Regions from separate parts of the Pseudomonas sp. LS44 genome, predicted to be linked through region 2. Evidence: riboswitches for the same ligand, from Rfam matches in the RefSeq annotation. Region 2 holds a riboswitch; the other holds the start of a gene.
What was found. A riboswitch is a leader RNA that binds a small molecule or an ion and turns the genes downstream of it on or off. The one in region 2 is predicted to bind cobalamin.
Positions count from the first base shown of each region.

Region 1: it holds a riboswitch for cobalamin, as region 2 does, so the genes downstream of both, btuB (TonB-dependent vitamin B12 receptor) here and NVV93_RS17145 (TonB-dependent receptor domain-containing protein) in region 2, are expected to answer to the same signal.

Region 1 is NZ_CP102830.1:2,946,986-2,951,304, reverse strand. It holds gene NVV93_RS13095 (C40 family peptidase) at 1-79, shown strand, start outside; gene NVV93_RS13090 (C40 family peptidase) at 161-676, shown strand; gene NVV93_RS13085 (O-methyltransferase) at 691-1,353, shown strand; cobalamin riboswitch at 1,428-1,652, shown strand; gene btuB (TonB-dependent vitamin B12 receptor) at 1,771-3,648, shown strand; gene NVV93_RS13075 (hypothetical protein) at 3,827-4,319, shown strand, end outside.
Region 2 is NZ_CP102830.1:3,828,003-3,832,321, forward strand. It holds gene NVV93_RS17135 (aldo/keto reductase) at 1-68, shown strand, start outside; gene NVV93_RS17140 (metal ABC transporter ATPase) at 189-1,142, shown strand; cobalamin riboswitch at 1,393-1,594, shown strand; gene NVV93_RS17145 (TonB-dependent receptor domain-containing protein) at 1,695-3,578, shown strand; gene NVV93_RS17150 (cobalamin-binding protein) at 3,962-4,319, opposite strand, start outside.

The sequences.
Region 1 (4,319 bases), 880 kb from region 2:
ATACTGGAGCCGCACTTTCATCGAGGCGAAACGCGCCCTCGCCCTGGCCTCCAACACCCAGGGGCCGCGTCATCAGTGATGGCTCGCGCAGGCTGCAAAGCTTGCGCGGCATGGGTTACCGGGGCAGAGTAGGGCGCATCCAGGCACAGGATCGCCGCCTATGACCCCCAAGGCCCGCTTCGCCCTACTTGTTCTCTGCGCGCTGCTGACTGCCTGCGCCGGCACTCCACCCTCGAAAGCCCCGCTCTTCACCGCACCCATCAACGGCGCCACGACCGATGATGTGCTGTTTCGCGCGTTCGGCCTGGTGGGCACGCCGTACCGCTATGGCGGTAATACCCCAGACGGCGGCTTCGATTGCAGCGGCCTGATCGGCTATGTGTACCGCGATGCGGCGGGCATCCAGTTGCCGCGTTCGACCCGTGAAATGTTCGCCATGCGTGGCTCGAGTGTGAGTCGTGATGCGCTGCAGACGGGCGATCTGGTGTTCTTCGCCACCAATGGCGGCCGGCAAGTCAGTCATGCTGGTATCTATGTGGGCGAAGGGCGTTTTGTCCATGCACCCTCCAGCGGCGGTACCGTGCGCCTGGACAGTCTCTCGGCGACCTATTGGCAAAAGACCTATCTGGATGCCCGACGGGTATTCATCCCGGCAGGTCTGGCCCATAACCAGTAACAGCGAGGTAGCGCATGACCGCTCGCACGCTGCCGCTCGACGATGCCCTCTACGCCTACCTGCTGGATGTGTCCCTGCGCGAAACTCCGTTGCTGGCCCAGCTACGCGCGGAAACCCAGGCGCTGCCCATGGCGCGCTGGCAGATCGCGCCCGAGCAGGGCCAGTTCATGGCTCTGCTGGTCAAGCTGACGGGCGCCCGGCGAATTCTCGAAATCGGTACCTTCACCGGCTACAGCGCACTGGTGATGGCCGAGGCCATGGGCGCGGGCGGCCAACTGGTCTGCTGTGATCTGCCCGGCGACTACAACGCCATTGCCCAGCGTTATTGGCGTGAGGCCGGGCTTGCCGAGCGCATCGACCTGCGCCTGGCCCCAGCCCTGGAAACCCTCGGCGCGCTGGAGCGGGACGGGCAGGGCGAAGGGTTCGACTTGATCTTCATCGATGCCGACAAGGCCAACTATCCGCACTATCTGGAGCATGCCTTGCGCCTGACTCGGCGCGGCGGGCTGATTCTGTTCGACAACACGCTCTGGAGCGGCCGGGTCCTGGAAGCCAATCCAGACAGTGCCGATACCCGGGCAATCCAGGCGCTTAATCGGGCATTGCAGGGTGATGCGCGCATCGACCTGTCGTTGTTGCCGCTGGGCGATGGCCTGACGCTTTGCCGTAAGCGCTAACGTTGGCGTAGCCAGGTCGCGGCTACGAAAGTGCCGAACCGCTGTGCATTGACGACCGCAGCGTCGCCCACTACCCTGCGCGCCTTGCTTCAGGTGCCCCGGCCATTGGCCAGAGGGTGAAACAGGGAAGCCGGTGCGTCCGTCCAGACAATGGCCAGACAATTCCGGCGCTGCCCCCGCAACGGTAGACGAGTCAAAAACCGCATCCCGCCACTGTGCTCACGCACGGGAAGGCGCGGTTTGAATCCAGCAGGATTCGCTCGTGAGCCCGGAGACCGGCCTGTCGCAGTCCATGGCATCGCGGAGGGCGCTGTCTGGCGCATGGGCTGAGGATTTACCTCGCCCATGCGTTGCCTTCTCCGTGTGCTTTTCCTGGTCTGGGCCGTGCGGGGAGTACGGCGGAGCACATAACGAAAAATGCGTAAGTCCTTTTTGGCGCCGACAGCAGTTCTGCTGTGCGGCGTGTCAGCTGTTGTCCTTCCGGCCCTGGCGGCCGAACCAACCCTCGAACTCGACCAGCAGGTCGTGACCGCAACCCGCATCGAACAGGCGGCCGAGCGCAGCCTGGCGGCGGTGACGGTGATCGATCGCGAGCAGATCGAGCGTAGCCAGGCACAATCGGTACCCGAGCTGCTGCGCAAGGTTCCCGGCGTATCGCTGGCCAACAACGGCGGTCCGGGCAAGTCCACCTCGCTGTTCATGCGCGGTAGCAATTCCAACCATGTGCTGGTGTTGATCGACGGCGTCAAGGCCGGCTCGGTAACCAGCGGTGGCACGGCCCTGCAAGATTTGCCGGTGGAGCTGATCGAGCGGATCGAAGTCGTGCGCGGCCCGCGCTCCAGCCTGTATGGCTCGGAAGCCATCGGCGGGGTTATTCAGATATTTACCCGCAAGGGCGGCGAGGGCGGGGCCAAACCGTTCTTCTCTGCCGGTTACGGTACCCATGACAGCTACGAAGGCAGCGCCGGAGTCAGTGGTGGCGACGGCAAGGGCTGGTACAGCCTCGGCGTGGCCAGCCAGGACACCGACGGCATCAACGTCAAGCCGGCCGGCGTTAGCAGCTACGAGTCCGACAGCGATGGCTACCGCAACCTGTCCGGCTCAGCCAGCGCCGGGTACCGCTTCGACAATGGGCTGCAGCTCGACGGCAATGTCTTGCAGACCAACTCGCATAACGACTATGACTCGGTGAACACCCGGCGCACCGCAGGCTTCGATGCCTATGCCGATGGCGAAACCAAAATAGTGGGCGGCCGGGCGCGATTCAATCCGCTGGAGCTCTGGAAGGTGACGTTGCAGGCGGGGCGCAGCGAGGACAAATCCGACGCCTACCAGGACGGTAAGTTTTATTCGCGCTTCGATACCCGGCGCGATTCGTTGTCCTGGCAGAACGACTTGACCCTTGCCGAAGGCCACACGCTCACCCTGGGTACTGACTACCAGCTCGACTCCGTGAATGGCAACACCGCCTACTCGGAAGACTCACGCGACAACAAGGGGGTTTTCGTCCAATACCTGGGGGAGATGGGCCGCCAGGACTGGCAACTGAGCCTGCGTCACGACGACGATGAACAATTTGGCAAGTACGACACCGGCAACCTGGGCTGGGGTTATGCGCTGACCGACGAGCTGCGCTTCACCTCCAGCTACGGTACTGCCTTCAAGGCGCCGAGTTTCAATCAGCTGTATTACCCGGGGTTTGGCAATCCGGACCTGGATGCCGAGAAATCCCACAGTGTCGAAGTCGGCCTGGCTGGTGAACACGCCTGGGGTCACTGGGCCGCGAACGCCTACCGCACCAAGATCGACAACCTGATCGCCACCATTACCGTCAACGGCATGAGTCAGGCCGAGGGCGTGGATGCGGCGCGGATTCGGGGCCTTGAGCTGGTGCTTGGCAGCGAGCTGTTCGGCTGGCAGTGGAACGCCAACTACAGCCTGATGGACCCGGAAAACCGATCCAAACGCTCTAGCCGCACAGGCATCGCCTACTACGGCAAGGATCTCAACCGGCGTCCGGGGCAGACCTTCAACCTCGATGTCGACCGGGCATTCGGCGCCTTGAGTATCGGCGCCACCCTGAGTGCGCAGAACTCGACCTATGACGATCTGGAAAACCAGAATGAGCTGGCCGGTTTCGCCACCCTGGACCTGCGCGGCGAATACCGCCTGACCCCGGAATGGCGCCTGCAAACCCGCGTTGCCAACTTGCTGGATGCCGATTACCAAACAGCCGCCGGCTACAACCAGCCGGGACAGGCGGTGTATTTCACCGTGCGTTACCAGGCGCTGTGACAGACCGTTGAAAAACTACTGCGCTTGGCTATGCGGCGTTGGAATCAGGCTCGGGCTGCTCATGTACAACTTGTACACTCCGCGCCCTCGCCTGATTCCGCCTTGCCTAGCCTGCGCTCGCTACGTTTTTAAACGGCCTGCCGCTTCTACGTGAATTTGAACCAGAAGGAGCTACACCATGCCAATCCTCTCTACTCGCAACCAACTGGCGATTGGCCTCGTCCTGGGGTTGTTAATGGCGGTGACCCGCGGTCAACACTTCGCCACGCTCAACCTACCCAGCGCCTCCTGGGCGGTATTTTTCCTTGCCGGTGTGCTACTCAGGCCGCGCTGGGTATTTCCGGCCCTGTTCATCGAAGCATCGGTGCTGGACTTCAGCATGGTGGCGATGGGTTCGGTCAGTGATTGGTGCACCTCGCCGGCGTATTGGATTCTCGTACCAGCCTATGCCGCGCTGTGGTTCGGCGGTCGCCTGTACGCCACCTGGCATCGCGATGATCTGCGCAGCGTGATTGTCCTGGCGCTGACCGTGCTGGTCAGCGCGTTTGTCTGCCACCTGCTATCAAGCGGCGGGTTCTTCTTCCTTTCCGGGCGATACCCGGAGCCGACCCTGGCCGGCTTCCTGCCGCGTATCGCTTTGTACTACCCGCGCTTCCTCGCCAACCTGACCC
Region 2 (4,319 bases):
ATCTGACCCATAATGTCGCGACCGCTGCAGAAGTGATTAGAACAATAACCACTGGCCAACGCGGTTGATTGCCTGCCTCGCCGCTGACTGGAGCAGTCTTCACGGCATCCGCCAGCCGGCGACTCGCTCGCGAGCGGCACGCAATCAACCGCCAGGACCCGTATTGCTGACGTTAGCCAGGAGCCGACATGCCGAGAATTCTCGCCCGCAAGGATCCCAGTAACTTCAAGACGCTGCCGTTATTCGTCGAAGCCAACGCCGATGGCCTGAGTTATCAGAGCCGCGGCCGCCCGCTGAATTTCACCCAGATGCTCGCCCGGCGTCAGCCGATCCAGATCGACGACAACCAGCATTTCGCCACCGAGCTGGCCAACCTGGGCGTCTCGGTGCGCCTGACATTGAACTGGCAGGGCCGCGATTACTGGGTGCTGGTGCGCCAGCGGCGCGCGGATCGCGGCGATGTGGTGCTCAAGCTGATCTCCGGTTATGTCCCGGCCCATGAGCTGAATCTGCCGCTGCTTACCGCCATTCATGAAGTCGCCGAGGAATGCCTGCTGGAGACGCCCGAAGGCTGGCTCTGCGGGCGCTTCGGCGATACCTGGCTGCCAGCGCCCTATCACGACGCCCTGCGTTACCGGGAAAGCTGCAACTTCCGCCTCAGCCCGTTATCCGGCGCGGCGCGCCAGGTGCGCTGCGGCAACCTGACTCTGCTCGAACGGCCGCGCGCTTACGTGCATCTGCCGACCGCCTCGCTGCAATTGGTTTATGACCTGCGTCTGGAACTGCCCAAGGAAATCAAGCAGCTCAGCCTGTTCCACGTCGACGAATGCCTGGAGAACGAGCAACTGATCGCCCGCCTCGACCGCAGCCGCGCCGACCTGTACCTGATCCCCCTCGAACACGGGCGGCCCTGCGCGGAGCTGCTGACCCTCAGGAAAGGCCGCCTGAAGAGTGCCAGCACCCGCGGTCTATGGCTGGCGGAAAGCTTCGCACCGCAGGACGGCTGGCTGGTACGCGACGAGCGGGTGCGTTGGAAGGATTGGCTGGCCCAGCAGAACCTCACGCCCCGCCAGAGAATACCGGGCAAAAGCGGCCTCAAGCGCCTGACGGAGCAGGCCAGAAAACTGTTTCGCATGGCCTGAAAAACAACACTGGCTTGGCAAAAGGGCTCGCGACCATCGAGCGCAACATGCGGGCGTACCCGCTTCGAGCACCCTCTTTCCCTTGTGGGAGAGGGTCATCCTTAGCATGGGCCGGGGCGCATGGCGCCGATAGCCATCACTGCAGAACCGATGGGCATCACTGCGCTCAGACTGCGCGTCCCGCCCCATCCTACGCGCGGCAAGCCGTACGCCTCGCTTGTACTCTTACCCGTCGCGCATTAAGGTGCGCGGCGTTTTGCTGTACCTAGGTCGCCCAATGATGGGCGTTAAACGGGAAGCAGGTGAAAAACCTGCGCTGCCCCCGCAACGGTAAACCGACCGCCATCAACGGATGGCACGCGGTCTCGACAACCACTGGACGTTCTCGTCCGGGAAGGTGAGATCCGCGCGAGTCGGCAGCCCGGAGACCAGCCTCGGTGCGTTGTGACAGGTGTTGCGGAGGGCATCACCGTCAAGCGTGGCCGCGTCTGTGCACCGCCCGCTTGTCCCTGCCCTCCTCAAAAGTTTGCTGACCACTTTTGAGGATCCATCATGAAGTTGTCCCGCCTTGCCCTTGCCGTCGCCTTTCTGCCCAGCGCCCAGGCTATTGCCGAAACCCCGACCTACGACCAGGCGCTGAAACTCGCCGATACCGTGGTCACCGCCAACCGCGACGTACAATCCCGCGCGCAAACCTCGGCGGCCACCAGCGTCTTCACTCGCGCCGATATCGACCGCCTGCAAGTGCGCAGCGTCGCCGAATTGCTCGAGCGCGTGCCGGGCGTCAGTGTCACCCGCACCGGCGGTGTCGGTAGCCTGACCAGCGTATTTTTGCGCGGCACCTCGACCGCGCAAACCCTGGTGCTAGTCGACGGCCAGCGCATTGCCGCCGCCTCCAGCGGCACCAGCAGCCTGGAGTTTCTCAGCCCCGAACAGATCGAACGGGTCGAAGTGGTCCGTGGCGCACGTTCGGCGCTGTACGGCTCGGATGCGATTGGCGGGGTGATCCAGATTTTCACTCGCCAGGGCGACGGTGACGGCCTCAAGCCTTACGCGCGCCTCGGCGCCGGTAGCGACAGCACCTTCGAGCGCAGCCTCGGCCTGTCCGGCGGCGACCAGCGGACCCGCTTCAACCTCGGCGCGGCGCTCGATGACACCCAGGGCTTCGATACCACCCGCGACGGCTTCGGCAGCAACGGCGACGAGGATGCCTTCCGCAACCGCTCGCTGAGCATGAATCTCAGCCACCGCTTCAATGACGACTGGCAAGCCGGTTTCAGCGCCCTCGACCAGCGCGGCCAAGTGGAATACGACGATGTCTTCAGCGGCTCGCTGCCGACCACCGACTTCCAACTGAGCAGCGCCTCGGGCTTCGTCGATGGTAACTTCAGCGAGGTGTGGAACAGCCGCCTGCAGATCGGCCACAGCGAAGACAAGCGCGACACCAGCAACGACCTCGCGGGCGGCGGCGACAGCCAGTTCAATACCTACCATGACTCCGCCAGCTGGGTGAATACCCTGGCGGTGACCGAGACCCAGCAAGTGCTGCTCGGCGCCGACTGGTATGAGGACACCCTGCACAGCGATACCGATTTCACCGAACAATCGCGCTGGAATCAGGCTGGCTTCGTCCAACACCGCTACAACGGCGAGGTGTTCAGCACCGAACTCGGCATGCGCCACGACAAGAACCAGCAATTCGGCAGCGAAAACACCTGGAACGGCGCGTTGACTGTGGCGCTGAATGCGCGCAACGACTTGGTCTTCTCCTACAGCGAAGGCTTCCGCGCGCCGACCTTCAACGACCTCTATTACCCGGACTTCTGCTTCGACGGCTTCTGCTTCCCCAGCGCCAACCCCGACTTGCAGCCGGAAAAATCCAAGAACTACGAAATCCAGTGGCGCAACCGCTACAGCGACAGCGGTTCCTTGGAGCTGTCGCTGTACCGCATCGATCTGGATGACGCCATCGTCCTCGACCAGGACTTCATCCCGCAGAATATCCAGACTGCGCGGATCAACGGCTTCGAGGCGGCGCTGCAGCAGGAGCTGTTCGGCTGGCAGGGCAATCTCGCCCTCGGTTTGATCGATCCGCGTGATCGCGACAGCGGCCACACCCTGGCCCGCCGCGCCAAGCGCACCTTGAGCCTGGATCTTGACCGCAGCTTCGGCCTGTTCTCGCTGGGTGCCGGCTGGCGCGCGGTGAGTGGCCGCTATGACGATGCCGACAATAACGAGGAGCTGGCCGGCTACGGCGTACTCGGCTTGCGCGGCAGTTGGCAGGCGACGCCGGAAGTGGCGCTGGATGTGAAGCTCGATAACCTGTTCGACCAAGACTACGCCGAGGCCGACTACAGCACCCCGAATGGCCGTTTCGGCTACAACACGCCGGGCCGTACCGCGCTGTTTGCGGTGACCTGGACGCCGGCGCTGTAATTCGAAAACGAAGGCAATCCACCAGATCATTCCACGGCGCGCGGGTTGCACCCGCCCTACGGGCTGAGCCGGCTCCCGGATTGCATCCGGGCTACGCAGTGTCGGACCTGTAGGGTGGATGTCGCTCCTCACATCCACCGGTGCGCAGCGCGTAGGATGGGTCGGCGCAGGTTGAGCGCAGCGATGCCCATCGAGGGTGTGCGATGGGCATCGTCGCTGCGCGTCTCCACCCATCCTACGGGTTGGAACACCTTCGTAGGGCGGGTGCAACCCGCCAGATCCAATCCCCGGCCTGCGGGTTTCACCCACCCTACGGACTTACCCGGTAGGAGCGAGCCACAGCGGCGTAGCCCGGATGCAATCCGGGAACACCGTCGCCCTGATTACCTGGCCTTGGCCAACACCTGACAAAGCTGTTCCAGGGCGCCGAGCATCTGGAAGCTTGGTCGCTCCAGGCCTTTGTCGGGTACTTCCCAGACTTGCTGCAGGCGCACCGCGCTGAGTTGCGGCCAGCTTTTCCAGATATCCAGTTCGGCCTGCGTGCCGCCGAGGATCACCTGCGGGTCGCGTTGCAGCACCGCTTCGATGCCGACCTGCGGCGCCGGCTGGGTGAGACCGGCGAACACGTTGCGCGCCCCGCAGACCTCCAGCGCGTCGCTGATCACCTGGCCGCCGCCGATGGTGTACAGCGGCCTGTGCCAGACCTGATAGAACACCTGCAGCGGTTGCTCGCGGTGATAG